Regions from separate parts of the Janthinobacterium sp. BCJ23 genome, predicted to be linked through region 3. Evidence: predicted binding sites of a transcription regulator. Region 3 holds the regulator's gene; each other region holds the start of a gene.
What was found. Region 3 encodes FNR, which switches genes on or off when oxygen is low (the NO sensors DNR and NnrR bind a similar motif). Its sites were predicted from a motif close to TTGATNNNNATCAA; they were not measured.

Region 1 (6,835 bases), on a different contig from region 3:
GGCGGAAAAGGTCGAGACACGCGAAGAATTCAAGTCGGGCCTGGACCTGGGCTTCGATTACTTCCAGGGTTATTACTTTGCCAAGCCGGCCATCATGACGGGCAAGAAGTTGTCGCCGTCGCAACTGGCCGTCATGGAACTGATGACCCTGGTGACGTCGGACGCCGACAACATGGATATCGAGCGCGCCATCAAGCGCGACGTGTCCCTGGCCCTGAACCTGCTGCGCCTGGTCAATACGCCGGCCGTGGGCGCGCGCCAGCGCATCGACTCGCTGAGCCAGGCCGTCACCGTACTGGGCCGCCGCCAGCTGCAGCGCTGGCTGCAAATCATGCTGTACGCGGAGCCAAGCAAGCGCGGCCATAGCATGACGCCGCTGCTGATGCTGGCCACCACGCGCGGCCGTTTGCTCGAATTGCTCGCACATAAACTGCGCCCGAACCACGCCCACTCGGCCGATATCGCCTTTACGGTCGGCATCATGTCACTGATGGATACCCTGTTCGGCGTGCCGATGTCGGAAATCCTCAGCCAGATCGAAGTGATCGACGAGGTGGCTGAAGCGCTGCTGTCGCGCGAAGGCTTCTACGGCGACCTGCTGCGCCTGGCCGAATGCATCGAGCGCATCGAAGACATGGAAGGCGAGATCGTACCGACCCTGCGCGACCTGGCCATGTCGCCGGACGACCTGGTGGAGCTGGAAATGGCCGCCTACGAATGGAGCGATAACGTCGTCCGCTACGCACTGTAGGTCGGATTAGGCCCAAAGGGCCGTAATCCGACAACATTGTTGGCGCGTTCTCAAAAGCCCTGCACGGCGCCGCCGTAGCAGGGCTTTTTTACGCCGCTACGCTGCCGCCCCGGGCCAGTGCTTGTGCAGCTCGGGGTCGGTGCGCAGTTCCCACAGGGCCAGCACGACGACGGCGATACCGACGAGCAGCTCGTTCCACATGACGACGGGCTGATCGGCCAGCCGCAGGATCCACGGCGAGGCGGCGACCCAGACGCCCACCAGCAGGTTGACCACGACGGCCCAGAAATAGGTCTTGTAGAGGTCGAAGGCGGCCAGCACGGCGATCACCAGGCCCGAGACAAGGGCGTTGATCATCTGCGGCGAGCCTTCGGGATAGGAAAAGGCCCAGGGCGAGACGACCAGCCATAAGCCCAGCAACAGGATCACTTGGTCCTGCCAGCGTTTCAGTTTGAAGTTGGTTGCCATATATCCTCCTTAGCCAGTCAGGGAACGGGCCGGAGCGGGCATGCAGCATGCCGGCCGGCATACTGCGTTAGTGCGCTGCGGCGCGCGGAAAGTTCCGCGCGCCTTGTGCTTAAATTATGACAGATTGGGCGCCAGCCAGCGTTCCACGTCCTCGATATTGGCGCCACGGCGTTTGGCCATGTCTTCCACCTGGTCCATGCCGATCTTGCCGACGACGAAGTATTTCGACTCCGGGTGGGCAAAATAGAAGCCGGACACGGCCGCGCCGGGGAACATGGCATACGATTCCGTCAGCTGCATGCCGATTTCCTCGGCCTGCATGACCTCGAACATCTGTTTCTTGACCGTGTGCTCGGGGCAGGCCGGGTAGCCGGGCGCCGGGCGGATGCCCACATATTTCTCGGCGATCATGTCGTCGTTGCCCAGGTGCTCGTCCGGCACATAGCCCCACAAATCCTTGCGCACGCGCTCGTGCAGGTATTCGGCAAACGCCTCGGCCAGGCGGTCCGCCAGCGATTTGAGCATGATGGACGAGTAATCGTCGTGCGCATCCTCGAAGCGCTTTTCGTATTTCTCGATGCCCAGGCCGGACGTGACGGCAAACATGCCGATGTAATCCTTCACGCCCGATGCCTTCGGCGCAATGAAGTCGGCCAGGCACTGGTTCGGCCGCTGCACGCCATCGACCACCGGTTTGACGCCTTGCTGGCGCATGCCGTAGTACGTAAATGCCACGGTACTGCGCGTATCGTCCGTGTACACCTCGATATCGTCGTCATTGACGCTGTTCGCCGGCAGCAGGGACACGACGCCATTGGCCGTCAGCCAGCGCCCGTCGATGAGTTTTTTCAGCAAGGCCTGGCCTTCCGCGTACACCTTGGTGGCAGCGTCGCCCACCACGTCATCGGTCAGAATGGCGGGGAAGGGGCCGGCCAGGTCCCAGGTCTGGAAGAACGGGCCCCAGTCGATGTAATTGGCCAGGGTGGCCAGGTCGACGTTTTTAAACACGCGGCGGCCGATGAACTTCGGTTTCACGGGCGTGCAGGCGCCATCGAAGGGCACGACCATGCGGTTGGCGCGCGCTTGCGCCAGCGGCAGGATGGGCAGCGCCTTCTTGTTGGCGTGCTGCTCGCGGATGCGCGCGTAATCGAGTTCGATGTCTTCCACGTATTTTTCGCGCTGCTCCGGCGTCAAGAGCGACTGCGCCACGGACACGGAACGCGAGGCGTCCGGCACGTAGATCACGGGGCCTTCGTAGTTGTGCGCGATTTTCACGGCCGTGTGGGCGCGGCTGGTGGTAGCGCCGCCGATCAGCAGGGGAATCTTGAGCATGCGGAAATGTTCGTCGCGCTGCATTTCCTTGGCGACGTACGCCATTTCTTCCAGCGACGGCGTGATCAGGCCCGAGAGACCGATGATGTCCGCGTTTTCCACCTTGGCGCGAGCGAGGATTTCCGAGCACGGCACCATCACGCCCATGTTCACCACTTCGAAGTTATTGCACTGCAGAACGACGGTGACGATGTTCTTGCCGATGTCATGCACATCGCCTTTGACGGTCGCCATGATGATCTTGCCTTTCGGCTTGGCGACGATGCCCGTGCGCTTTTCTTCCAGCAGCTTTTCTTCCTCGATGAAGGGAATCAAATGGGCCACGGCCTGTTTCATCACGCGCGCCGATTTCACCACTTGCGGCAGGAACATCTTGCCTTGGCCAAACAGGTCGCCGACCACGTCCATGCCGGCCATCAAGGGGCCTTCGATCACGTGGATGGGGCGCCCGCCATTGTGCAGCAGTTCCTGGCGCGCTTCTTCCGTGTCTTCCACGATGAATTGCGTGATGCCGTGCACCAGCGCGTGCGACAGGCGCGCCTGCACCGTGCCTTCGCGCCAGGCCAGGGTTTGCGCTTCGGCCTTGCCGCCCGCCTTCAGGGTGCCGGCAAATTCGATCATGCGCTCGGTCGAGTCTTCGCGGCGGTTCAGCACCACGTCTTCCACGCGCTCGCGCAGTTCCGGGTCGAGGTTGTCGTACACGCCCACCATGCCGGCGTTGACGATGCCCATGGTCATGCCCGCCTTTATGGCGTGGTACAGGAAAACGGTATGGATGGCTTCGCGGGCTGGATCGTTGCCGCGGAAACTGAACGACACGTTTGACACGCCGCCTGAGATCTTCGCGTACGGCAAGTTTTCCTTGATCCAGCGCGTGGCGTTGATGAAGTCGACGGCGTAGTTGTTGTGCTCTTCGATGCCGGTGGCGACGGCAAAGATGTTCGGATCGAAAATGATGTCTTCGGGCGGGAAGTCCAGCGCGTCGATCAGCAGGTGGTAGGCGCGCGCGCAGATTTCGATCTTGCGCTCGAAGGTGTCGGCTTGCCCCTTTTCATCGAAGGCCATGACGATGACGGCCGCGCCGTAGCGGCGGCACAGTTTCGCCTGGCGCAGGAATTCCTCTTCGCCTTCCTTCATGGAAATCGAATTGACGATGGCCTTGCCCTGCACGCATTTGAGGCCCGCTTCGATGACCGACCATTTCGACGAGTCGACCATGATGGGCACGCGCGAAATATCGGGTTCCGAGGCGATCAGGTTCAAAAAGCGCGTCATGGCGGCCAGCGAATCGAGCATCGCTTCGTCCATGTTGATGTCGATCACCTGTGCGCCATTTTCCACCTGCTGGCGGGCAACGGACAAGGCTTCGTCGTATTGCTCGTTGAGGATCATGCGCGCGAACGCTTTCGAGCCCGTGACGTTGGTGCGCTCGCCCACGTTGACGAACAGCGACGCGTCATTGACGACGAACGGCTCCAGGCCCGCCAGGCGCAAGTCGTGCGATGAGGCCGGCACCGTGCGCGGCGTGTTTTTCGACAGCAATTGGCCGATGGCGGCGATGTGCTCGGGCGTGGTGCCGCAGCAGCCGCCCGCCATGTTCAGGAAGCCCGCGTCGGCAAATTCACGCAGCAGGGCGGACGTGTCGGCTGGCAACTCGTCGAAGCCCGTGTCGCTCATGGGGTTGGGCAAGCCCGCGTTCGGGTAGATGCACACAAAGGTGTCGGCGATCTTGGCCAGCTCTTCCGCGTATGGGCGCATCAGGGCGGCGCCCAGCGCGCAGTTCAGGCCGATGGTCAGCGGTTTCGCGTGGCGCACGGAATTCCAGAAGGCGGGCACGGTCTGGCCCGACAAAATGCGGCCCGAGGCGTCCGTGACGGTGCCCGAAATCATCAAAGGCAGGCGCACGACAGTCGGGTTTTGCTCGTAGAACAGGTCGATGGCGAACAGGGCCGCCTTGCAGTTCAAGGTATCGAAAATGGTTTCCACCAGCAGCACGTCGGCGCCGCCTTCCACCAGGCCCTGCGTCTGCTGCAGGTAGGCGGCCACCAATTGGTCGAAGGTGACGTTGCGCGCAGCTGGGTCGTTCACGTCGGGCGAGATCGACGCCGTCTTTGGCGTGGGCCCGAGGGCGCCAGCGACAAAGCGCGGCTTGTCCGGCGTGGAATATTTGTCGCAGGCGGCACGCGCCAGCTTGGCCGCCTGGACGTTCATTTCATAGGCCAGGTGGGCCATGTGGTAATCGTCTTGCGCGATCGTCGTGGCGCCGAAGGTATTCGTTTCGATCAGGTCGGCGCCGGCTGCCAGGTAGCGCTCGTGGATTTCCTGGATGATGTGCGGCTGCGTCAGGGTCAGCAGTTCATTGTTGCCCTTGACGAACAGTTCGCGCGCGCCACTGTCGGCCGGCGCGGCGAAATCGATGAAGCGGCCGGCGGGACCGCCACGGTACGCTTCTTCGTCGAGCTTGTATTGCTGGATGATCGTGCCCATGGCGCCGTCGAGGATCATGATCCGCTGCGCCAGGATGGCGCGCAAGGTGGCTTCGGTCGGGGACATGGCGGGGATCACGGTATCGTTCATTTCATGCTTTCAATAGGCAAACGGGCGGCGGCGCGGCGACAAGACTGTACGAGGCGGTTGCGGGCCAGCAGGATCAGCTGACGGAGTGTGCCGGCCGGGTAGGGCAGGCAGAAGGTGGCAATCGCCTGATTTCACCGGGTCTAAAATTATACGGCATCAGGCTGCTTTGGTTTTAAGCAAAAGCGGCTGTTCGCCCCACAGCAGGCCAGGTTGCAACACATTGCAACACATCAGCTTGCGCCGCGCCTGCTTCTGAAAATTACATTCCTGAAAATCTTACTCAAAACGTTAATTCTTCCGCCAAACTTGGCAGGAAGGCACGGCGTCTAGGCTGTGGAAAAATTTCCACATTATTTGCGCACTGTCAGAATCTTTTTAATGAATTGAATGGCAATAGCTGCAAAGGAAAATAATTTTGATTTAAGACAAGACAGAGTGAAGCGAATAATTCTTAGAATAAATCTTTCCAAGTCGATACTTTAACTATTATCAAAACCAATTGAATCAAAAGCATTAATAGTTGTCCTTGGGAATCGAATTAACCCATAATATGGGTTCTTCGAAATTACATTCTCACCAAAAGTCACCAATATGTCACATTTCTCCCGTGTCCTCCCCGGCATCGCGCTGCATCAACATGGTTGCCAGCCATGAAAAACCATCTGCTTGTAGCATTGTTTGTCGTGCTGGGCCTGTCCGCTTGCGGCGGAGGCGGCGGTGGCGGTGGTGACACGGTGGTGGCGACCACCTCGGGTACGCCAGTGCTGGTTCCTGCCGTGACGGCCGTCTCGGCGGCGAATGTCGCCGTGGGTGGCAGCCTGGTGGTGACGGGCACGAATCTGAGCCGCGTGACGGCTTTTCAGGTGGGCGGCGTGAACGTTGCCGCCAGCGCCAGCAGCGACAGCAGCGTAACCCTGGCCATGCCGGGCGTGCCCGTCACGGGCGCCTTGAGCCTGGTCAGCGCCAGCGGCACGGCGACCACGAGCTATAACGTGAACGTGTACCTGCCGCTGAGCGTGAGCAGTGTCGCACCGGCAACGGGCGGCGTCGGTTCCAGCGTGACGATCACGGGCGGCGGCATGGGCGCCGTGACGGCGGTGCAGTTCGGCAATGGCGCGGCGGCAACGCCGCAAAGCCAGACGGCCGGCAGCGTGACGGTGGTGGTGCCTGCCGGTGCGGCGACAGGCGCGCTGACGGTGCGCGGTCCCTACAACGATGTGGCCAGCAGCGACACGTATACGGTCTTGGCAAACGTGGCAGTGACGTCGATCGCGTCGGCCGTCAACGGCGCGACCTTGTCGGTGACGCTGCAGGGCAGCAATCTCGACCAGGTCAGCTCGGCCACAGTGGGCAGTACGCCAGCCGCCATCGTCAGCGCCAGTGCCAGCCAGCTGGTGCTGTCCGCGCCAGCGTCGGCAACGGGCAGCGTGATGCTGTCGGCCGCTTCGCGCATCGCCGTGAATGCGGGCACGGTGTCGGCCTTTACCCTGGGCAGCATTGATTTCGCGCAGGTACTGAATTTGAATGCCAGCGATGCAGCCTTGCGCCTGACGCGTGGCAAGCCGGCCGCTGTGCGCGTGTCCGTGCTGGCCACGCAAACAGGCCAGGCCAGCCCGGCCGTGACCTTGAATGCGACGGCTGCCAATGGCAGCAACCTGGGCAGCATCACCATGAGCGGCCCGTCGGTCTTGCCGACGTCGAAAAGCG
Region 2 (6,835 bases), on a different contig from region 3:
CTCAAAAAACTGACAGGCTACTTCCGAAGAAGTATCCTATTTCATTATTTCTTGTGAACATTTGATATTTTAAGTTTTACAGCGATCCGAAGATCGCTGCTGCACTGACATCAAATGCCCACACTTATCGACTGTTAATTGTTAAAGAACTGTATTCAGTGCTACTTTCGCGCTATCGACAAAGCGTTGTGTTTGTCAGCTGCGAAGAAGGAAGAGTATGAAGCGTTTGCAGCATTTCGTCAACCTTCTTTTTCTACTACCCAGCCCCGGAAGGCCGTCCCTTTTGTGCCGCAAACTAGTGCGCCTCATCGGGGAGGCGAATCATATCAAAGACCGTCGAAGTTTGGCAAGCGCTTTTCCAGGAAAGCGTGCATGCCTTCTTTTTGCGCCGGCGTACCGAAGGCGGCCTGGAACAAACGGCGCTCGTAGGCGACGCCATCGGTCAAGGTGGTTTCAAAAGCGCGGTTGACGCAATCCTTGATCATCATGGCAACCGAAGTCGGCATGGCGGCGATGGTCTTGGCGGCGGCCAGGGTTTCTTCCAGCAATTTATCTGCCGGCACCACGCGCGACACGAGGCCGATGCGTTCCGCCTCGGCGGCATCGATGGTGCGCGCCGTCAGCAGCAAGTCCATGGCCTTGGCCTTGCCGATGGCACGCGGCAAACGCTGCGTACCGCCCGCGCCTGGCGTGACGCCAACCTTGATTTCCGGCTGGCCAAACTTGGCGCTGTCGGCGGCGATCAGGAAATCGCACATCATGGCCAGTTCGCAGCCGCCACCGAGCGCATAGCCGGCCACGGCGCCCACCACCGGTTTGCGCACGCGCAAGATATGCTCCCAGTTGCGGCTGATGTAGCCCTGGGTATAGGTATCGGGATAGGTATAGTCGGCCATGGCCGCGATGTCGGCGCCGGCGGCAAATGCTTTTTCGCTGCCCGTGAGCACGATGCAGCCGATACTCTCGTCGGCGTCGAACTTCAGCAAGGCGTCGCCCAGCTCATTCATCATGTTGTCGTTCAAGGCATTCAGGGCCTTGGGTCGGTTCAGGCGGATGACCGCCACTTTGTCCTGGATATCGATGATCAGGTCTTCGTATTGCATGGTGTCTCCTCTCGATGAACGGTGCAACGATTGTAGCGGCTAAAGGCAGCGGCGCGGCAGGTGCGCTGCTATTATTGTGAGCCCGATCTTTTTTATCGAGCAGCATATTTTCTCCTCCCTCTTCCAGTACTGCGCCAGCTACCTGCGCGGCGACGGCAGCGCCGGCAGCGTCAATTTCCGCCGCCTGTGGTTCAGCAACGGCCTCAATTGCTTCGGCGCCCAGATCACCTCGCTGGCCCTGCCCCTGTGCGCGGTGCTCTTGCTGCATGCGACGCCGGAACAGATGGGCGTGCTGGTTGCGCTGCAGGCGCTGCCGTTCGCCCTGTTCGGCTTGCCCGTCGGCGTGCTGCTGGACCGGCGCAGCAAGCACCCGATCATGCTGTTCAGCGAAAGCATGTCGGGCCTGGCCCTGGCCAGCGTGGCCGTGGCTTACTGGTGCGGCGTGCTGTCGATGCCATGGTTATATATAGTGGGCTTCATCATCGGCACGGGCTTCGTCGTCGGTGGTGGCGCCGAACAGGTGTTTCTGACTTTCCTCGTGGGCCGCGATGGCTTGATCGATGCGCAGTCGAAATTTGCCGCCACCGAATCGGCTTCGCGCCTGATCGGTCCCGGCCTGGCCGGCGTGCTGGTGCAAGTGCTGTCCGCACCCGTCGCCATCCTGTGCACGGCGTGCGGCTATCTGATTTCCGTTTGCAATCTGCGCGCCATGAGCGTGCGCGATCCGCGGCCAGCGCCATCCGACAAGCACGCCTTGCGCGACATCGCCGACGGCTTGCTGTTCGTCTGGCGCGAGCCACTGCTGCGCGCGCTGGCCTGGGGCGCCGGCATCTGGCACTTCCTGTTTTACGCCAGCATGGCCTTGACGGTGCTGTTCGCCACACGCGACCTGGGCATGAGCCCGGGCGTGCTGGGCATGACGCAGATGCTCGGCGGCGCCGGCGTCCTGCTCAGCGCCTTCATCGTCAAGCCCTTGACGAAGCGCTATGGCGCCGGCCGCACCATCCTGATCGGCCTGGCATCGACCTCGCTCTGTTTTGCGCTGACGCCCACGATACCCGCCGCGCTGTTCAGCAGCGCGGCCGCCAGCGCCGTGGCCTATGCCATCTTGATGTTCTTTTTCGATTGCGGCGTGATGCTGTTCTTTATTCCCTACCTGGGCTTGCGCCAAAAAGTCACGCCCGACCCCATGCTGGGCCGCATGACGTCGACCATGCGCTTCCTGACGGTGGCCACGGCGCCGCTGGGCGCGCTGGCCGCCGGCTGGGTAGCGGAACACTTTGGCGTGCGCAATGGCCTGGCCTGCATCGCGGCCGGCAGCATCGTGTTGACGGTGGTCATGGTGTGGGGCACGCCGCTGCGTAGCGTGCGCACCTGAAGCGGTGAACGGGAATACACTGGCAAAAGATTGCCTTGGCGACACTATTCACGCCAAAGCCTGTGAGGTTTGATTTATATCAAGGTTTTAATTGATGTAAATCCATAAGCTGTCTTACATCACTTGAGGAGCACGCTATGTTTAACACCATCTTATTTCCCACCGACGGCTCGCCGCTGTCCGACAAAGCCGCCGAGACCGCCCTCGCCTTCGCCCAACTGAACAAGGCCAAGCTGATCGCCATCAGCGTGGTGCAACCATTCCCGTTCTCGCCCATGGCCGACGGCGGCATCGTGCTCGACGCCAGCCTGTATGAACAGCAGATGCAGGAAGCGTCGCAACGCGCCATCGACAAGATCGGCGCAGCGGCAGGCGCCGCCGGCGTGCCTTTCGAAGGCGTGGTCGCCGTGTCGCCGAGCCCGCACGATGAAATCGTCAATGCGGCGCAAACCTACCATTGCGACATCATCCTGATGGCTTCGCACGGCCGCAAGGGTTTGAACAAGCTGTTCGTGGGCAGCGAAACGCAAAAAGTGCTGGCCCACACCCACTTGCCAGTGATGGTCTTGCGCTAAGCCACACCACGAACTGCCCGGCGACGCTTTCCCTAGCGCGCCGGCGCCTGCTTCGGCAACAACACCCACACGGCGCCGCTCTGCTTCATGCGGCCCGCATTCTCGGCCGCTTCCGCGCCAAAGCCAAAGAAATAATCGACACGGATCGGCCCGCGAATGGCGCCGCCCGTATCCTGCGCCATCACCAGCCGCTGCATGGGAATCTCGCTATTGGCTTGCGTGGTGGACAGGAACACGGGCGCGCCCAGCGGCAAGAAGCGTGAATCGATGGCCACCGAGCGCTGCGGCGTCAGCGGCACGCCCAGCGCCCCCTTCGGCCCCACTTTCGGATCGGGCAAGCGCTCTTCCTTGAAGAAGACATAGCTGGGATTGGCGTTGAACAATTCATCCTTGCGCGTGGGATGGCCGGCGATCCACGCCTTGATGCCCTGCGCGGAGGCCTGGCTCAAGGTCAGCTCGCCCTTGTCGACCAGGTAGCGGCCAATCGATTTGTACGGATGGCCATTCTGGTCCGCGTACGCCACGCGCACGGTTTCCTGCGTATCGGTCAGCTGCACGCGGCCGGAGCCCTGCACCTGCAGGAAGAAGGCCTCGACTTCATCATCCACCCACAGCAATTCCTTGCCCGTGACGGACGTGGCGCGCTCGATGTCGGCGCGGGTCGCATACGGTATCACTTTCTTGCCGACCAGCTTGCCCCGCAAGCGCATGTTCTTCAATTCCGGATACACGCCGGACAAATCCACCGAGACGAGGTCGTCGGGCACCTTGTACAGCGGTGTCTGGTATGGGCCGCCCCGCTTGCGCGCCCCGTGCAGCAGCGGCTCGTAGTAGCCGGTCACCAAGCCGGTACTGGCGCCATCGGCGGTGATGACTTGATTCGGCACAAAGAACGTCTCGAAGAACAGGCGGATGGCCTTGTCGCTGTCGGCATTCACCTGGCGCGCGATGGTGCACGATTCCTTCCAGTCCGGACGTTTGACCAGCACGCCGCACGATGCCATGAAAGCGGGCCAGGCGGCGCGCATGTCGTCACGGGCCCAGCCAGGCAAGGCGGCAAACTTGGCGGGCACGAAGGTGGGCGCCGCCACATCCGCGGCGTCCTTGGCGTCGGCCGGCTTGGCCGGAACCGGCCTGACGACGGTCGGCGCGATGGGCGGCGCCTTGCCGCTGGCAGCGGGTGGCGCGGGCGGCGTGGTACAGGCGGACAGCGCAAGCGCGACGGCGCCGACTGAAACGGGTAGACTACCGCGTGTCAACAGACGGCGGGTAAATACTAAGCTGCGGGTAAATAACATAGGGGTGCGTATGTGGATCTTGATGATAGAGGCGCTGGTGGCGTTCTTCTTGCTGGCATTTATAGTCTGGTGGACCATGTATTCGGGTAAAAAACCCGCACCGCCGGCGCGCAAGCAGCTCGGCGAAGAACAGGACAGCACCGAAAAACTGAAGTAAGGGGCGCAAGCCCCCCGGCGTTGCGTCAATGCAGGGTGCGTGGCACCGACAGCACGAACTCGGGAATCGGCGCTTCAAACTGATGGCCATCTTCGGCCACGCAGAAATACTCGCCGTGCATCGAACCTTGCGGCGTGCCCAGCATGGTGCCGCTCGTGTATTCGAACTGTTCGCCCGGCTGCAGCAGCGGCTGGTGGCCGACGGCGCCCAGGCCACGCACCTCTTCCACCTTGTTGTTCGCATCCGTGATGACCCAGTGGCGCGAAATCAGTTGCGCGCCAGCCGTGCCCGTGTTGACGACGCGGATCGTGTAGCTGAACACGTGCCGCCCCTGGTCCGGTGCCGATTGCTCGGGCAGGTATTGCGTCTTGACCGTTACCGTAAATTCATAAGTCGCCATCGTCATTCCTATTCAGACATTGCAGTCATTATGGCGGCGCGTGTGCCGCATTGGCCACGGCGCGCCGCGTATTCTGTGTTTCATCGTGCTTCAATGAGGCATGGCAGCGGCGTCAAGCGTAAAATAGCGCATCTTCGCATTTTCTATCCTTTGGCTACTCCACCATGACTACATTCCGTATCGCTCCCAGCATCCTGTCCGCCGACTTTGCCCGCCTGGGCGAGGAAGTGCGCAACGTCGTTACCGCCGGCGCCGACATCATCCACTTCGACGTGATGGATAACCATTATGTGCCGAACCTGACCATCGGCCCGCTGGTGTGCGAAGCGATCCGCCCGCACGTGCAAGTGCCCATCGACGTGCACCTGATGGTCAAGCCTGTCGATCGCATTATCCCGGATTTCGCCAAGGCTGGCGCGAACATCATCACCTTTCACCCGGAAGCGTCGGATCACGTCGACCGCTCCTTGCAGCTGATCCGCGACAATGGCTGCAAATCGGGCCTGGTATTCAACCCCGGCACGCCGCTGCACTACCTGGAACACGTGATGGACAAGATCGACATCATCCTGATCATGTCCGTCAATCCAGGCTTCGGCGGCCAGTCCTTCATCCCGCAGGCGCTGAAGAAAATCGCCGAAGCGCGCCGCATGATCGACGAATCGGGCCGTGACATCATGCTGGAAGTCGATGGCGGCATCAAGATCGACAACATCGCCGCTGCCGCCGCTGCCGGCGCCGACACCTTTGTCGCCGGCTCGGCCATCTTCGGCAAGCCAGACTACAAAGCCGTCATCGACGCCATGCGCGCCGAGCTGGCAGCCGTCAAGGGCGCCTGATGCAAGCGTGCACGGTGAAAGACCACGTACTGGCCGGCGTGCGCGCCGCCATCATCGACCTCGATGGCACGATGCTCGACACCGTGCCCGATTTTCATGTCGCCATCAACGGCATGCGCGCCGAGCTGGACCTGGCACCCATCAGCGCCGACGCCATCCAGCTGATGGTCGGCAAGGGCTCGGAAAACCTGATCCGCACGGTGCTGGCGCTCGACTTCGATGCGGCCGGCGTGGAACAGCGTTTCGAGCAGGCGATGGACGGCTACCAGCGCCATTACCTGGCCATCAACGGCCAGTTCAGCACCCTGTACCCGGATGTGGAAGCGGGGCTGGCGGCGATGAAGGCGGCAGGCCTGCGCCTGGCATGCGTCACCAACAAGCCGATTGCCTTCGCCCTGCCCCTGCTGAAACTGAAAAACCTCGACCAGTATTTCGAGATCGTCTACGGCGGCGATTCGCTGCCGAGGAAGAAACCGGACCCGCTGCCGCTGCTGCAAGTGTGCGCGGACTTCGACCTGGCGCCATCAAAAGTGGTGGCCATCGGCGACTCCTCGAACGACGCGCAAGCGGCCAGGGCTGCGGCTTGTCCCGTACTGACGGTACCGTATGGCTACAATCACGGACACTCTATACACGATACCGATTCCGATGGTATAGTAAAGACACTGCTCGAAGCAGCCCGTTTTATTAGCATGCAAAACTAACCGGCATACTGACCAAACCCACCACCATATCGTGAACACGTTTCTCATCAAAAAACACAATGTCACCCAAACCGGCTCGATTGAGGCCTGGCTTTGGCGACGCTGGCAATCCTGGCAGGCTTAAGGGCCGAGCCGTTACGATTGCTGCCGGCTGCACCCGTATAGTTTGCGCATATTGCGCCTGTTGCGTGCCCTGGCAAGTTTTTTGATAACCCACCGCAGGGTTTGTGCACCATGCACACGCATACCCTGACGGCATGGAGAGAAACATGACCGAACTCGAATTCAAATCGCTGTCCCAGCAAGGCTACAACCGCATCCCCCTGATCGCAGAAGCGTTCGCCGACCTGGAAACCCCGCTCACCCTGTACCTGAAACTGG
Region 3 (9,200 bases):
GCTTGGCCGTGGGCGACATCATCCTGGTCAAGCCGGGCGAAGCGATCGCCGCTGACAGCGTCATCATCGAGGGGAGCAGTGCGCTGGACCTGTCGCTGCTGACGGGCGAAAGCGCGGCCCAGCGACGCAAGACAGGTGAACAGGTGCCGGGCGGGGCGATCAACGCCAGCGCGGCGCTGATCCTGCGCGTGCTGAAACCGGCACGCGAAAGCACGCTTTCCGATTTATTGAAACTGATCGAGCGGGCCGGCAGCGGCAAGCCGCAGATCGCGCAGTGGGCCGACAAGGTCGCCGCCTGGTTCGTGCTGGGCCTGCTGCTGTTCGCCGTCGCCGTGTTCGCCTTCTGGAGCTGGCACGACCCATCGCAAGCGTGGCCCGTGGCCATTGCCGTGCTGGTTGTCTCGTGCCCGTGCGCGCTGTCGCTGGCCACGCCGACGGCGCTGGCGGCCGCCACCGACAGCCTGCTGCGGCGCGGCGTGCTGATCGTCCAGCCCCACGTCCTGGAAACCCTGCACCGCGCCACCCACGTCGTCTTCGACAAGACGGGCACCTTGACCCTGGGCCGGCCCGTGCTGCGGCAAATCGAGGGGCTCGGCAGCCTGAGCGAGGACGATTGCCTGCAAGTGGCCGCCGCGCTGGAAGCGGGCAGCGCCCATCCGCTGGCGCAGGCGATCCTGGCGGCAGCGGATGGGTTGCCAGGACAGCAACCGCGCGCGCATGCGGAACAGTTGCAGGAAGTGCAAGGCCAGGGCCTGGAAGGCATCGTCGACGGCGTACGCTACCGCCTGGGCAATGCGGCCTTTGTCGCCGCCATCGCCGGGCCGCCGCTGGGCGACACGGCCGTCGGCATGCAGGGCATGACGCCGCTGTACCTGGGCACCCAGGGGCGCTGGCTCACGCGTTTCCTGCTCAGCGACGCGCTGCGCCCGGAAGCGCGCGACGTCGTCGCGTATTTCCACCGGCGCGGCAAGCAGGTCGTGCTGCTCAGCGGCGACCAGGAAGCGCTGACGCAAAGCGTGGCGACGGAACTGGGCATCAATACGGCCTGCGGCGAATGCCTGCCCGATGAAAAGCTCGATTTCGTGCAGCAATTGCAGGCGACGGGCGCCGTCGTGGCGATGGTGGGCGACGGCATCAACGACGCGGCCGTGCTGAGCGGCGCCGACGTCTCCTTCGCCATGGGTTCCGGCGCCGCCCTGGCGCAGGCGCATGCGGACACGGTGCTGCTGTCGAGCCAACTGGTGTCCGTGCTCGACACGGCGAAGACGGCCGCGCGCAGCATGCGCATCATCCGCGAAAACCTGGGTTGGGCTACCCTGTACAATCTGACGGCCATCCCGGCCGCCGCGCTGGGTTTCTTGAACCCCTGGCTGTCCGGCGTCGGCATGGCTGCCAGCTCGGCCGTCGTCATCGCCAACGCCCTGCGCCTGCGGAAAGCCTGAACATGGAAGCACTGTATCTCCTCATCCCCTTGAGCGTCGTGGTCGTCTTCATCGCCCTGTGGGTGTATTTCACGGCCTCGGACGGCGGCCAGTTCGACGACCTCGTCGGACCTGGCCTGCGCGTGCTGCAGGACGACGACACGCCGCCCCAGCCGGCGCCCGGCGAACCGCATCCCTGACCGCACCAGCCCGGCCGGCGCGTCTGCCCCCAATCCGCCCGGATTGCAGGGATCTTGTATGGCTTTTTTGAGCGGAATTTGACCGAAATACCGCTTTATTTCGATGCCAGTTCGCTACGCTTATTTCATCCGGGGAATTTTGATCCACATCAAAGTTTTTTCACGGTCAAACACTTACTCTCTGGCCACCATCATAAATAGTAATTCCAGGGAGAGTCTTTGTGGATCAATCGCTGAACTATAACTACAAGATCGTGAAGCAATTCGCGGTCGCTACTGTGGTATGGGGCATCATCGGCATGCTGGTTGGCGTTATCATCGCCGCTCAGCTGGCCTGGCCTGCCCTGAACCTCGACATACCATGGCTGACATACGGACGCCTGCGTCCGCTGCACACGAATGCGGTGATTTTCGCCTTCGGCATCTGCGGCCTGTTCGCTACTTCGTACTACGTTGTACAACGCACCTGCCAGGTGCGCCTGTTTTCCGACAAACTGGCCGCCTTCACCTTCTGGGGCTGGCAAGCCGTGATCCTGTGCGCCGTCGTTACCCTGCCCATGGGCATGACGCGCGGCAAGGAATACGCGGAACTGGAATGGCCTATCGCCATCCTCATCGCCGTCGTCTGGATCGCCTACGCCATCGTGTTCTTCGGCACGCTGATCAAGCGCAAGGTCAAGCACATCTACGTGGCCAACTGGTTCTTCGGTGCCTACATCCTGGCCGTGACGATTTTGCACGTGGTCAATGGCGCCGTCATGCCAGCCTCGTTCACGAAATCGTATTCCGCCTATGCGGGCGTGCAGGACGCCATGATCCAGTGGTGGTACGGCCATAACGCGGTGGGTTTCATCCTGACCGCCGGCTATCTGGGCATGGTCTACTACTTCATCCCGAAGCAGGCCGAGCGCCCCGTGTACTCGTACCGTCTATCGATCGTCCACTTCTGGGCACTGATCTTCACCTACATGTGGGCGGGCCCGCATCACCTGCACTACACGGCATTGCCTGACTGGACGCAATCGATCGGCATGGTCTTCTCGCTGGTCCTGCTGGCGCCAAGCTGGGGCGGCATGATCAACGGCATCATGACCCTGTCGGGCGCCTGGCACAAGCTGCGCACCGACCCGATCCTGAAATTCATGATCGTCTCGCTGTCGTTCTACGGCATCGCCACCTTCGAAGGTCCGATGATGTCGATCAAGACCATCAACTCGCTGTCGCACTACACCGACTGGACCGTTGCCCACGTGCATGCGGGCGCTCTGGGCTGGGTGGGCTTCATCACCATGGGTTCGATCTACTACCTGCTGCCGCGCCTGGCTGGCCGCACGCAGATGCACAGCACGCGCCTGGTCGACGTGCACTTCTGGGTGGCCACCATCGGCATCGTGCTGTACATCGCCGCCATGTGGATCGCCGGCGTGATGCAGGGCCTGATGTGGCGCGCGGTCAATCCGGACGGCACCCTGACCTACACCTTTGTCGAGAGCGTGAAAGCGACGTATCCGTACTACGTGGTGCGCGTGGCCGGTGGCCTGCTGTACCTGTCGGGTATGTGCATCATGGGCTACAACACCTGGATGACCCTGCGCGGCAGCAAACTCCCCGTCGCCCGCATTCCGGAACTGAACGCGGCGCACGCCTGATAGGAGCGAAAGCAAATGAAATTTTCACATGCATGGATTGAGAAAAACCCCTGGCTGCTGATCGCCCTGGTCACGGTGGTGATCAGCATCGGCGGCGCCGTCGAGATCGTCCCCCTGTTCTTCCAGAAGAGCACGACGGAACCGGTCGCCGGCCTGAAGCCGTATTCGCCGCTGCGCCTGGCGGGCCGCGACATTTACGTGCGCGAAGGCTGCTACAACTGCCACTCGCAGATGGTGCGTCCGCTGCGCGCGGAAACGGAACGCTATGGCCACTATTCGGTCGCCGGCGAGTTCGTCTATGACCGTCCGTTCCAGTGGGGTTCCAAGCGCACGGGGCCCGATCTGGCCCGCGTGGGCGCCCGCTACAGCGACGAATGGCACCGCACGCACTTGAACAACCCGCGCGACGTGGTGCCCGAGTCGAACATGCCGTCCTACCCCTGGCTGGCGAAGACCAAGCTGGTGCCTGACGAGATCGTGCCGAAGATGCGCGCCCTGAAACGCCTGGGCCAGCCGTACAGCGAGGAAGAAATCGCCGCCGGCCCCGCGCAGCTGCAGGACAAGACGGAAGAAGACGCCCTGGTCGCCTATCTGCAAGGCCTCGGTACATTAATCAAAACAAGGAATTAGCATGGCAATCGAAAACCTGTTTGACAGCGCCAGCAGCGTCATGACGGTGGTTTCCTTTACGACGTTCGTGGGCATCCTGTGGTGGACGTTCAGCCGCAGCAACAGCGACTTCGACGCGGCGGCACGCCTGCCGTTCGCCGACGACGCGCTCGACTATCCGGCCGAGGCCGAGATGAACCTGGCGAAGGAGCATAACCATGGCTGACTTTACCAATGGCTTCTGGAATATCTACATCATCGTGCTGTCCCTGCTGGGCATCATCGGCTGCGGCGTGCTGCTGTACTCGCAGTCGAAAGTGAAAGTGGTCGCCGGCGCCCCTGCCGACGGCACCACGGGCCACGTCTGGGACGAGGACTTGAAGGAACTCAATACGCCGATGCCGCGCTGGTGGATGTGGCTGTTCTACATCACCATCGTCTTCGCGCTGGCCTACCTGTTCCTGTATCCGGGCCTGGGCAACTATGCCGGCAGCCTGGGCTGGAAATCGACGGGCCAGTACGAGGAAGAGCTGAAGAAGGCGGAAGCCGACTACGGTCCCCTGTTCAACAAGTACCTGAGCCAGGACTTGAAGACGGTGGCCGCCGACCCGCAGGCGCAAGCCATCGGCCAGCGCCTGTTCCTGACCTACTGCGCGCAATGCCACGGTTCGGATGCGCGCGGCAACAAGGGCTTCCCCAACCTGACGGACAAGGACTGGCTGTATGGCGGCGAACCCGACATCATCAAGACCACCATCCTGCACGGCCGCAATGGGCAGATGCCTCCGATGGGCGCCGCCCTCGGCTCCGAAAAGGATGTCGAGAACGTGGCCCATTATGTGCTGAGCCTGTCGGGTTCGACCTCGGATCCCGTCAAGTCCGTGCTGGGCAAGGCCAAGTTTGGCGCCTGCATGGCCTGTCATGGCGCCGATGCGAAGGGCAACCAGATGCTGGGCGCGCCGAACCTGACGGACAAGGTCTGGCTGTACGGCGGCAGCGCCGATACCATCATGGAAACCGTACGCAAGGGACGCAGCAACACCATGCCGGCCTTCAGCGATTTCCTCGGCGAATCCAAGGTGCACGTGCTGTCGGCGTATGTCTGGAGCCTGTCGAATCCTCAGACGCCCGTGAAATGATGTAATGGAACCTCAAGTCATCAAGATGTATGCGGCCCGCGAGCAGATCTACCCTCGCGAGGCCAAAGGACGCTACGCTACCTGGCGATGGGTATGCGTATGGCTTACCCAGCTCGCGTTCTACGGCTTGCCGTGGTTGACCTGGAATGGCAGGCAAGCCCTGCTGTTCGACTTGACCACGCGCAAGTTCTACATTTTCGGCGTCGTGCTGTGGCCCCAGGATTTCATCTATCTAGCGGCCCTGCTGATCATCTGTGCGTATTTGTTGTTCCTCGTCACGGCCATTGCCGGGCGGGTGTGGTGCGGGTTCTCTTGCCCGCAAACGGTATACACGGAAATTTTCCTGTGGGTCGAACGCCGCATCGAGGGCACGCGCAGCGCGCGCATGGCCCTCGACAAGCAAGGCCCGTCCGTGCGCAAGGCGTTCAAGAAGACGGCCAAGCACCTGGTGTGGGGCGCCATCGCCCTGTGGACGGGCTTTACCTTTGTCGGCTACTTCACGCCGATCAAGGAACTGGCGCGCGAGGTGACCACCCTGAATTTCGGTCCCTGGGAATGGTTCTGGGTCTTGTTCTACAGCCTGGCAACCTACGGCAACGCGGGCTGGCTGCGCGAGCAGGTGTGCAAATACATGTGTCCCTATGCGCGCTTCCAGAGCGCCATGTTCGACCAGGACACCCTGATCATCACCTACGATGCCAAGCGCGGCGAACCACGCGGCGCCATGAGCAAGAAGGCCGGCCACAACGACAAGCTGGGCGATTGCATCGACTGCACCCTGTGCGTGCAGGTGTGTCCGACCGGCATCGATATCCGCAACGGCCTGCAGTATGAATGCATCGGCTGCGCCGCCTGCGTCGATGCCTGCAACAGCGTGATGGACAAGGTCGAGCGGCCGCGTGGCCTGATACGCTACAGCACCGACCATGCGATGGAAAACAACTTCAATTCGAAGCAGATACGCCAGCGCGCCATGCGCCCGCGCGTCTTGATCTACACTTCCATCCTGGCCCTGATCATCATCGCCGTATGTACCTCGCTGGCCCTGCGCACGCCCCTGAAAATGGACGTGATCCGCGACCGCGGTTCGATGGGACGCGAAGTGGAAGACGGCATGATCGAAAACGTCTACCGCCTGCAGATCATGAACACGTCCGAGCAAAGCCAGCATTTCAAGATCAGCGCTTCCGGCTTGCCGGGCCTGACCTTGCTGACGCGCGAAGAAGTGACCTTGCAGCCGACGGAAACGCTGGGCTGGCCGATCCGCCTGCGCGTGCCGCACGGCGTGGGCGAGAAGGGCTCGAACAAGATTGCGATCGAATTGCAATCGCTGGACGACCCGTCGCTGCATGTGCGTGAAAGCGCGGTCTTCATCGTGCCGCGTTAATGCAGGAAGGCCGGTCCCCGCATGGGGGCTGGCCGTTTACACAGGAGAAATACCATGTCCGACAGTCTGAAACTGCAGCCTCCCGTTGCACCGTGGTACAAGCATCGCTGGCCATGGCTGCTGATGATCGGTCCCGGCCTGTCCGTGGTCGTCGGCAGCTTCATGGGCTATATCGCGTTTACGCAGCCCGACGCGCTGGTGGTGGGCGATTATTACAAGCAGGGCAAGGCGATCAACCAGGATTTGAAGCGCGACACGATCGCCAGCGACCTGGCCATGGATACGAGCCTGGCGTACGACGTGGCGTCAGCGCGCCTGACCGGTTCCGTGCACAGCTTCGGCAAGGCCTATCAGGGGCCGTTGCAGCTGCACCTGGCGCATGCGACTTTGCCGGAAAAGGATATCAAGCTGCTGGTGCAGCCCGATGCGGCCGGCAATTTCTCGGTCGCGCTGCCGATGCTCGAGCGCAGCCGCTGGCAGGTGCTGGTGGAAAACGACAAGCGCGAGTGGCGCCTGTCCGGCATCTGGACCTGGCCCGTGCAGCGCAGCATCGCGCTGCATGCGGATGAAGAGCTATAAGCCTTACTTGCAGACGTCGGTACCGGCTGTAATGGCTTTCAGCTTGGCAGGCTGCAGGATCTCGATCTCGCGGTTCGAGACGCGCAGCCAGCCTTCCTTCTTGAATTTCGACAATAAACGGCTGACGCTCTCGATGGTCAGGCCCAGGTAGTTGCCGATTTCCTCGCGCGACATGCGCAGCTGGAATTTGCTGCTCGAATAGCCGCGCGCCTCATAGCGCGACGCCAGGTTGACGATGAAGGCGGCAAAACGCTGCGTCGCCTGCATATTGCCCAGCAACAGCATCACGCTTTGCTCGCGCGTGATTTCCTGGCTCATCATGCGGTGGAAATGCCGCAGCAGGGTCGGCATATTGCCCAGCAATTGTTCCAGGCTGGAAAACGGGATTTCACACACTTCGCTGTCTTCCAGCGCCACCGCATTACAGTGGTGGCGGTCGGCGCTGATGGCGTCCATGCCCAGCAGTTCGCCGGCCATCTGGAAACCCGTCACCTGCTCTTCGCCGCCCGGATTGATCTGGTACGTCTTGAAGTGTCCCAGGCGGATCGCGTACAGGTTCTGGAACGAGTCGCCGATGCGGAACAGCGAGGCGCCGCGCACGATCTTGCGGCGGCGGCCGATGATCTGGTCCAGCCTGTCCATGTCGCCCATATCGAGGCCCATCGGCAGGCACAATTGATGCATGCTGCAGGTCGAGCATCGCGCACGCAACGCTTCCACGGTCACTGTGGGCAAGGTTGGAGTGAGTAGCGCTTCAGTCATGTCGGTACCTTTTAGAAAATGCAACAACAAGTTTACTGCATACAGGGTTGCCGTGTGCCAATTTCACGGCAATTTCGGCGAATAAACGACGTTCCGACTTTAATTATATGGCAACATCGTCAAAAGCCCATGCGGGGAGGGCCATTTGCGCGGCGCCGCTTGCCAACTTGATGTATTGATAGGAAAATTCCTAACAGCATTATCTGCCGCCTGTGCCGCCCGGTACTGAAAAGGAAATCATGAAGCCTCTCGGCATCAAAGCAAAAGTCGCGCTGGCCACCAGCCTGACCTCGATCGCCATGATCGCGCTGGTCACCATGATCCAGGTGCAGCATATGCGCGACGACTTCACGCGAGTACTGCTGAGCCAGCAGTCGTCCCTGATCAGCCGCACCGCTGCCGAGCTCGACGACAAGCTGGGCATGCTGCTGCAGATCGTCACCCTGACGGCCAGGCAGCAGCCGCCGGAACTGATGGCCCAGCCGGCCCAATTGCGCGAATACTATTCGCGCCGCTCGATGCTGGTGCTGTTCGACGACGTGCTGGTGCTCGATGCACATGGCGCCGTCGTGGCCGACATGCCGGAAGTGGCGGGGCGCGCCGGCATCAACGTTGCCGAGCGCGAGTATTTCCAGACCGTGCTGCGCACGCGCCAGCCCATGATCACCGAGCCGATGCTCGGCAAGTCGAGCGGCATGCCCATCGTGCAGATGGTGGCGCCCGTGCTGGCCGCCGATGGCCAGGTGGCCGGCGTGGTGATCGGCGTGCTGCGCCTGTACAAGGACAACCTGCTGGGGCGTCTGCGCTCGGAAAAGATCGGCAAGAGCGGCTATTACTTCATCCTCACGCGCGGCGCCGTGCCGCGCTACGTGCTGCACCCCGATACCAGCCGTTTGCTGCAGCCGCGCCAGCCGAGCGCCAACCTGACGACCACCCAGCTGCTGAAGGAAGATGGCGAAGGCAGCATGGTCAGCACCAACAGCCGCGGCATCACGGCCGTCAACAGCTTCAAGCGTTTGAAATCGGTGAACTGGCTGCTGGCTACCTCGCTGCCCGTCGCGGACGCCTTCGAACCGTTCGATGGCGTGCTGTACCGGCTGGTGCTGTGGAGCATCCTCGCTTCGCTACTGGCCGCATTTGTTCTGGGCTGGGTCACCGTGCGCCTGCTGTCGCCGCTGGTGCGCCTGCGCGACACCCTGCTGGCCCTGCGTACCAGCGGCAGCCGTTTCACCCCCGTGCCGGTGCAGCAGCGCGACGAGATCGGCGAACTGACGGAGGCGTTCAACGGCCTGATGAGCGAGCGCGACCGCCTGCAGCAGGAACTCGAATCGCGCGCGGCGGAACTGGAGCAGGAACGCGACCGGGCCGAGGCCGCCAACCGCGCGAAGAGCGATTTCGTGGCCAACATGAGCCATGAAATCCGCACGCCCCTCAATGCCGTGCTGGGCATGGTG

Region 1: the regulator FNR is predicted to act here: its motif matches at 5,544-5,557, upstream of AC54AG_RS26715 (IPT/TIG domain-containing protein).
Region 2: the regulator FNR is predicted to act here: its motif matches at 2,551-2,564, upstream of AC54AG_RS23015 (universal stress protein).

Annotation. Positions count from the first base shown of each region.
Region 1 is NZ_JCAQAW010000012.1:49,947-56,781, forward strand. It holds gene AC54AG_RS26700 (EAL and HDOD domain-containing protein) at 1-751, shown strand, start outside; gene AC54AG_RS26705 (SPW repeat protein) at 848-1,219, opposite strand; gene metH (methionine synthase) at 1,334-5,128, opposite strand; gene AC54AG_RS26715 (IPT/TIG domain-containing protein) at 5,779-6,835, shown strand, end outside.
Region 2 is NZ_JCAQAW010000008.1:289,230-296,064, reverse strand. It holds gene AC54AG_RS23025 (enoyl-CoA hydratase) at 327-1,103, opposite strand; gene AC54AG_RS23020 (MFS transporter) at 1,180-2,481, shown strand; gene AC54AG_RS23015 (universal stress protein) at 2,619-3,056, shown strand; gene mltA (murein transglycosylase A) at 3,089-4,315, opposite strand; gene AC54AG_RS23005 (hypothetical protein) at 4,365-4,511, shown strand; gene apaG (Co2+/Mg2+ efflux facilitator ApaG/CorD) at 4,537-4,911, opposite strand; gene rpe (ribulose-phosphate 3-epimerase) at 5,076-5,750, shown strand; gene AC54AG_RS22990 (phosphoglycolate phosphatase) at 5,750-6,454, shown strand; gene trpE (anthranilate synthase component I) at 6,724-6,835, shown strand, end outside.
Region 3 is NZ_JCAQAW010000005.1:373,818-383,017, reverse strand. It holds gene AC54AG_RS18680 (heavy metal translocating P-type ATPase) at 1-1,442, shown strand, start outside; gene ccoS (cbb3-type cytochrome oxidase assembly protein CcoS) at 1,445-1,621, shown strand; gene ccoN (cytochrome-c oxidase, cbb3-type subunit I) at 1,843-3,270, shown strand; gene ccoO (cytochrome-c oxidase, cbb3-type subunit II) at 3,286-3,900, shown strand; gene AC54AG_RS18660 (cbb3-type cytochrome oxidase subunit 3) at 3,902-4,105, shown strand; gene ccoP (cytochrome-c oxidase, cbb3-type subunit III) at 4,098-5,018, shown strand; gene ccoG (cytochrome c oxidase accessory protein CcoG) at 5,023-6,405, shown strand; gene AC54AG_RS18645 (FixH family protein) at 6,460-6,984, shown strand; gene fnr (fumarate/nitrate reduction transcriptional regulator Fnr) at 6,988-7,746, opposite strand; gene AC54AG_RS18635 (response regulator) at 7,986-9,200, shown strand, end outside.